2 linked regions of the Acidithiobacillus ferrooxidans ATCC 23270 genome follow. The protein of the gene in region 2 binds, or shares a complex with, the protein of the main gene of each other region. Links are inferred from orthologs where the notes say so. Each region holds a gene or a part of one and is shown on either strand. Other genes may lie near its edges.

Region 1 (3,239 bases), 2.0 Mb from region 2 along the record:
CGGGCCCCGTTGCGGGCTGGCCGGCCTGATGCATGGTCTGGGACTGCTGGCGGTGACCTGCACCGGGGTCATCGGCTCCGTCATTTTCTTTTTCCTGCCCCAGAGCGGGACCCCGCCGGGGGACACCCTGCACATGCTGGTTCCCCTGCACGAATTCCTGGGTACCGTGGTCTGGGTCTACTGGATCGGGCATGTCGGCATGGCGGTCCTGCATGCCTGGCATCGCGAACCGATCTGGGGGATTTTCCGCCCGATGGACTGAGGCAGATCGCTTAGTCCTTCAGCGAGAAAGCGTTCGTCTGCGGACCACTTTCCAGGATATACCCGTGACTACCGTGTCGGACAACGCGCTCCTCGCCGGTCGGCACGGCGGTATGGGAATGCCCTGGGCGTCTGGCTGCGGTTTGTGGCAGGGTCGTGGCACCATCGAGACTGAGCACCGGGCGCAACCGCTCCAGGAGCCTGGGACCGATACCGTGAACACTGGTGAGTTCATCCACGCTCCGGAAAGGCCCGTGCGCCTGCCGGTATTCCAGCACCGCCTGGGCCTTGGCCGGACCGATGCCCGGCAGCGCATCCAGCGCCGTCGCGTCCGCGGTATTGATATTCACCGACGCCCAGACGGCGGGGGCGAACAACAGAAATAGCACGCACAAAATGCCCTGCAGTTTCATTTCCATCACGCTCCACTCCTTGTTTTAAGGTAACCGCTCCAAAGCCACCACCCCCAGCGCCAGCCATTTGCTTCCCGAGGCAAACTGCACCTGAATCCGGCCCTGGCGGCCGCCAGCCTCGTAATCCAGCACCATTCCCTCACCAAAGACCGGGTGCTGGAGGCGCGCCCCCAGGGGATAGGGCATTTCCGGTGCCTGTACTCGCACTGGCATAGCAGGTCGGCTGACCCGTGCCCGTGGCCTCAGCTCCCGCAGCAGTTCCCGGGGAATCTCCCGCAGAAAGCGCGAGGGTATGGTCATCCGCTCACTGCCGTGCAGGCGGCGGCTCTCGGCATGGCTGATGACCAGCAGGCGCATGGCCCGGGTCATGCCGACGTAACACAGGCGCCGTTCCTCAGCCAGCCCCTGGGGGTCTTCCAGAGAGCGCTGATGGGGAAACAGCCCCTCTTCCAGCCCCACCAGAAACACCAGCGGGAACTCCAGACCCTTGGCGCTGTGCAGGCTCATCAACTGTACACAGTCCTCCCAGGCGTCTCCGGCACCATCCCCGGCTTCCAGGGCAGCATGGGTCAGGAACTCCGAGAGCATATTCCCCGGTTGCGGCGCAAGATCACCGAGATTGGGGTCGGCGGACCAGTCCTGGGCATAGCCGCGTGCCGCATTGATCAGTTCATCCAGATTCTCCAGGCGGCCTTCGGCGCGGTCGCCCTCGCGGCCGTGCCATTCACGTAGGCCGGTGTGGGCCAGTACCATCTCCACCCGCTCGCCGAGATCCGCCTCCGCCGTTCGTGCGGCAAGATCATCCACCAGATTGAGGAACGCGCTGATTTTCGGCTGACCGAGTTCGCCGGCGGCCTGCCAGAGCGAGAGGCCGCGCTCGCGGGCCAGATTCCGCAGACGCTCGACACTGACCGCACCAATGCCCCGCGCCGGCACGTTCACCACCCGTTCGAAAGACGCATCATCGTGGCGGTTGGCGGTAAGGCGTAGATAGGCCAGAGTATCCTTAATCTCCGCTCGCTCGAAAAAGCGCAGGCCACCATAGACCCGATAGGGCATCCCTTCACGCACCAGCACTTCTTCAAAGGCCCGCGACTGGGCATTGGAGCGGTAGAGGATGGCGCAGTCCGCACGCCGCCCACCATCGTCCAGCCATTGCTGAACGCGGCCCACCACGTAGCGCGCCTCGTCAAATTCGTTGTAGGCGGTGTAGAGTTGAATGGATTCACCGCCCGGTTCCGCCGTCCACAGGGTTTTGCCGAGGCGATCGGAATTGTGGGCGATAATGGCATTCGCCGCCTGCAGGATGGGTGCCGTAGAACGGTAGTTCTGCTCCAGGCGCACCACCCGCGCCCCGGCAAAGTCTTCGCCGAAGCGGAGCAGATTCTCCACTCGTGCGCCTCGCCAGGCATAAATGGACTGGTCATCGTCGCCGACCGCAAAAATCTGCCCATGCCGAGCCAGCCCCTTCAGCCAAGCGTACTGCACCGCGTTGGTGTCCTGAAACTCATCCACCAGAATATGCTGAAAACGGCGCTGATAATGATCGAGGATTTCCGGCGATTCCCAGAGACGCAGGGCGTAGAGCAACAGATCACCGAAGTCCACCAGCCCGGAGCGCTTTTTAGCCGCTTCATAGGCGCTGTAGATGGGAATGAAGGGCGCGGCTGCCGGACCTTCATATTGTTGTACCTGCTCCGGCCCCCAACCCTCGTCTTTCCAGCGGCCGATACGCCCGGCCATGGCGCGCGGCGGCCACTGCTTCTCATCCATCTGCGCTTCACGCATGATCCGCCGCAGCAGACGCTGGCTATCGTCGGCATCCAGGACCTGAAAGTCTGCGGGCAGGCCCAGCACTTCGTGATGCATGCGCAACAGACGGTGGGCGATGCCGTGGAAGGTGCCCATCCACAAGGCCCGCAAGTCCATGGCCACCATGCCATCCAATCGCCCGCGCATAGCGCGTGCCGCCTTGTTGGTGAAGGTCACGGCAAGAATTGCGCCAGGGTATACGTCCCCTTCCAGCAAATGGGCGATACGACTGGTCAGCACCCGCGTTTTTCCCGATCCTGCCCCCGCCAGCACCAGCGCCGGACCAGACGGCAGGGTCACCGCCTCCATCTGGCGGGGATTGAGAGCAGACCATTCAGACACGATAACTCCTTGCGCGCATGCGCCCAGGCTTGAAAATACGGCGTAATGACCGCATTGTGGCAGGCAGACTTGCAGTCGGACCGCTGTCTGCTATAACCAATGATAAGGGGGACGAGTTGGAATACAAGGACTACTACAAAATTCTGGGAGTCGAACGCAGCGCCGATGCCGATGCCATCAAAGCGTCTTATCGCAAAATGGCGCGCAAATATCACCCGGATGTGAGTAAGGAAAGGGATGCGGAGGAACGCTTCAAGGACCTCCAGGAAGCCTACGAGGTGCTCAAGGACCCGGAGAAACGCGCCGCCTATGACCAGTTGGGCAGCAACTGGCGCGCCGGCCAGGAGTTCCGGCCCCCGCCCGGTTGGGGTCAGGCGGCCGGGGGTGGCTTTGGCGGGGGTGGCGGCGGGT
Region 2 (3,415 bases):
AACAAATGGGCCTCGTGTTCTACCGCCGGCCATTTGAATTTCAGCGACGAACTGCCCGCCCTGAAGCCCGAGCTATGGGACTACGTGATCGTCCATGAACTGCTCCACTTCTCTGTTCCCAACCACGGAAAACTTTGGAAAAGCCTGATGCGCTCGCATCTGGGCGAATATGAAGCACATGAAGGCGAGTTAAAGCGGATCGCGGGTAATCAGGCGCCGCAGCGTACGCGCTGAAGCAGACCGCTGCACTTATCGTTGCAGTGTTCTGTTTTGCACCCGCCTTTTTTCCCTGAATGTATCCATGTGGTGCCCGCACGGTGCCCACAAGTGGTCACAGAGTAAGGTGCGCCCATGCAGATGCGGCGCGACATGCCGAAGCGAAAAGAGCAGGTGAAGCGTAATCCGCCCGTTACGCAATAACAACAATAAGTGACAAGTCGCAGAATGTAACGACCGCAACTACCGGTCGTGATTCGTGGCTCCCCCCAAGCACGGCTTGCAACGCCTTTATCCTTGATTGCTCCCGGTAGCCGCCTTTCAACGTGGGCAGCACCTCTTTGGAGTATCGGCACAGCAAATCATTCAATGTAGTCTGTTCAGACTCCGTACGCTGGACAAAAACCCCTCGCACCATCTCAGATAGGAGGCGTGTTCCGTCACCAATTGCTGACGCAACTAATTGTTTTATATGGTGCGCCTGGAGGGACTCGAACCCCCGACCTACGGCTTAGAAGGCCGTTGCTCTATCCGGTTGAGCTACAGGCGCATAGGGATGATCGAACAGTAAATCATCGGCGCCATTGTAGAGGACCGGTGGCGGTCAGGGAAGCCGGAGTGTGCCTCTTTTCGCTGACGGCTGCCAGCGTGTATGGTTGGTGGTATCAGCCGATCGGAGCAGGGCATGGACAAGCGCTTTATCCTGGAGAGCAGTTTCCCGCCGCAGGGCGACCAGCCGGAGGCTATCCGTCTGTTGGTGAACGGCCTCGCCGCTGGTGAATATTTCCAGACCCTGTTGGGGGTGACCGGTTCGGGCAAGACCTTCACCATGGCCAACGTCATCGCCATCACTCACCGGCCCGCCATCATCATGGCGCCCAACAAGACCCTGGCAGCGCAGCTCTATGCGGAAATGCGCGCGTTCTTTCCTCACAATGCCGTGGAGTATTTCGTCAGTTATTACGATTACTACCAGCCGGAGGCCTACGTTCCTTCCTCCGACACCTTCATTGAAAAGGACGCCGCTATCAATGATCACATCGAGCAGATGCGCCTCTCCGCCACCAAGGCCTTGCTGGAACGGCCGGATGTCATCATTGTGGCCACCGTTTCGGCGATCTACGGCCTGGGTGATCCCGCCTCCTACCATGGCATGATTCTGCATCTGCGCGAATCCTCCACCATGGATCAGCGCGCCATCCTCAAGCGTCTGGCGGAGATGCAATACAGCCGTAATCCTTTGGAAATGAAGCGGGGTACCTTTCGCGTCAACGGCGATGTCATCGATATATGGCCCGCGGAAAGTGAGGACGAAGCCGTTCGGATCGAGCTTTTTGGCGACGAACTGGAGCGCATCTCGCTCTTCGATCCCCTGACCGGCAAGACCATCACCCGTTTGCCGCGCTACACCATCTACCCCAAAAGCCACTACGTCACCCCGCGCGAGACCATTCTCGCGGCGCTGGACGCTATCAAAGATGAGCTTCGCGCGCGTCTGGAGGACCTGCGCCGCGCCAACAAGCTGGTCGAGGCGCAACGACTGGAGCAGCGCACCCGCTTTGATCTGGAGATGATGGCCGAGCTGGGGTATTGCTCGGGGATCGAGAATTACTCCCGCTACCTCTCGGGACGAGTGCCCGGTCAGGCACCGCCGACCCTGATGGACTACCTCCCCAAGGATGCCCTGCTATTCATGGACGAATCCCATGTCACGGTCCCACAGTTCGGGGGGATGTACAAGGGCGACCGTTCGCGCAAGGAAACGCTGGTGGAATACGGGTTCCGGTTACCCTCGGCGCTGGACAACCGGCCCTTGACGTTTCCCGAGTTCGAGTCGCTGATGCCGCAGACCGTGTTTATTTCCGCCACGCCCGGTCCCTACGAACTGGAGCACTCCGGGCAGGTGGTGGAGCAGGTGGTGCGGCCCACCGGCCTGGTCGATCCCGCTGTGGATATTCGTCCGGCGAAAGGGCAGGTCGATGATCTGATCAGTGAAATCAACATCGTTGTACGTAACGGTTGGCGCATTCTGGTGACGACGCTGACCAAGCGGATGGCCGAAGATCTGACCGATTATCTGCATGAGCTAGGCATTAAATGCCGTTATCTGCACTCTGATATCGAAACGGTGGAGCGGGTGGAGATCATTCGCGATCTGCGCGCCGGGGTGTTCGACGTGCTGATCGGGATTAACCTGTTGCGGGAAGGCCTGGATATGCCGGAGGTGGCATTGGTCGCCATTCTGGATGCGGATAAGGAGGGCTTCCTGCGCTCGGAGCGGTCCCTGATTCAGACCATCGGGCGCGCCGCGCGTAATTTGCATGGACGGGCCATTCTCTATGCGGACAGCATCACCAAATCCATGGCTCGGGCCATAGCCGAAACCGACCGCCGCCGGGAAAAGCAGTTGCAGTTCAATGCAGCGCACGGCATCACCCCGCGCGGCATCGTCAAGCCGGTATCGGACATGATTGAGGGGGTCTATCGCCGCAATGTACAACCTGCCGCGCATGCCGCGGAAAAAAATGCGGATTATCGTGTGCTCCGTGATCCCCAAGCCGTTGCCAAGAAAATCAAGGAACTGGAGGAAGCGATGTACCGACACGCCCGCAACCTGGAGTTTGAGCAGGCAGCGGCGCTGCGGGACGACATCAAAAAACTGGAAACCCGCCTTCTGGGAACCGACCTGCCGGTATCTCTGGAGGAGGACTGAAGGGGCAATCCTCGGGGAATGGCGGTTGTCGCCTTGACGCCAACTTGAGCATTGCCTATCCTGTAAACCAACCGGACGGTATGCAATGACAGGAGAACATGATCATGATCAAGACAAAAGCCTACGCTGCTCAGACTGCTCGCAGTCCGTTGGCGCCCTACGAAGTCCTGCGTCGTGAGCCGGGTCCTGATGATGTCCAGATAGATATACTCTTTTGCGGTGTCTGCCATTCCGATTTGCACACCGCCCGCAATGAGTGGAAAAACACGCTGTATCCCACTGTTCCAGGTCACGAAATCGTGGGTCGTGTCGTTGCCGTCGGTAAGGATGTCAAAAATTTTAGCGTTGGTGATTTTGCCGGTGTCGGTTGCATGGTGGACAGTTGTGGGCACTGTCCGTCCTGTGCCGAGGGTGAGGAGCAGTACTGCGATAACGGATTCACCGGAACCTACAACGGCCCGGTCTTCGGCGGCGAAAATACCTACG

What was found. Proteins that work in one complex are often made in the same cells at the same time.
Region 1: the proteins of uvrB (region 2) and AFE_RS14215 are in contact, whole or in part, in a crystal structure (PDB 7EGT), measured with the Thermus thermophilus proteins. The link is inferred for Acidithiobacillus ferrooxidans ATCC 23270 from one-to-one orthologs. Residues at the interface, in WP_096411307.1 of Thermus thermophilus: Glu23, Leu25, Arg26, Asp27, Gly28, Glu29, Arg30, Phe31, Arg55, Glu326, Asp327, Phe328, Glu379, Ser382, Gln383, His398, Gly400, Arg401; in WP_096412145.1 of Thermus thermophilus: His654, Arg656, Phe657, Gln666, Asp668, Glu669, Lys680, Arg681, Leu682, Ser683, Lys685, Tyr686, Ala687.

What each region holds. Positions count from the first base shown.
Region 1 is NC_011761.1:2,784,962-2,788,200, forward strand. What follows is about bases 264-3,239. They hold AFE_RS14215 (UvrD-helicase domain-containing protein), read right to left. Parts: upstream 2,829-3,239; coding sequence 699-2,828; downstream 264-698. Other genes in these bases: AFE_RS14210 (ComEA family DNA-binding protein), read right to left, coding at 273-680; AFE_RS14220 (DnaJ C-terminal domain-containing protein), read left to right, coding at 2,945-3,239. Also shown: AFE_RS14205 (cytochrome b/b6 domain-containing protein), read left to right, coding at 1-262. UniProt on the Escherichia coli protein: A helicase with DNA-dependent ATPase activity. Unwinds DNA duplexes with 3'-5' polarity. Translocates on single-stranded DNA with 3'-5' polarity. Initiates unwinding more efficiently from a nicked substrate than double-stranded DNA.
Region 2 is NC_011761.1:769,399-772,813, forward strand. What follows is about bases 521-3,415. They hold uvrB (excinuclease ABC subunit UvrB), read left to right. Parts: upstream 521-901; coding sequence 902-2,929; downstream 2,930-3,415. Other genes in these bases: AFE_RS03960 (NAD(P)-dependent alcohol dehydrogenase), read left to right, coding at 3,034-3,415. In the rest of the region: AFE_RS03945 (M48 metallopeptidase family protein), read left to right, coding at 1-234. UniProt on the Escherichia coli protein: The UvrABC repair system catalyzes the recognition and processing of DNA lesions. A damage recognition complex composed of 2 UvrA and 2 UvrB subunits scans DNA for abnormalities.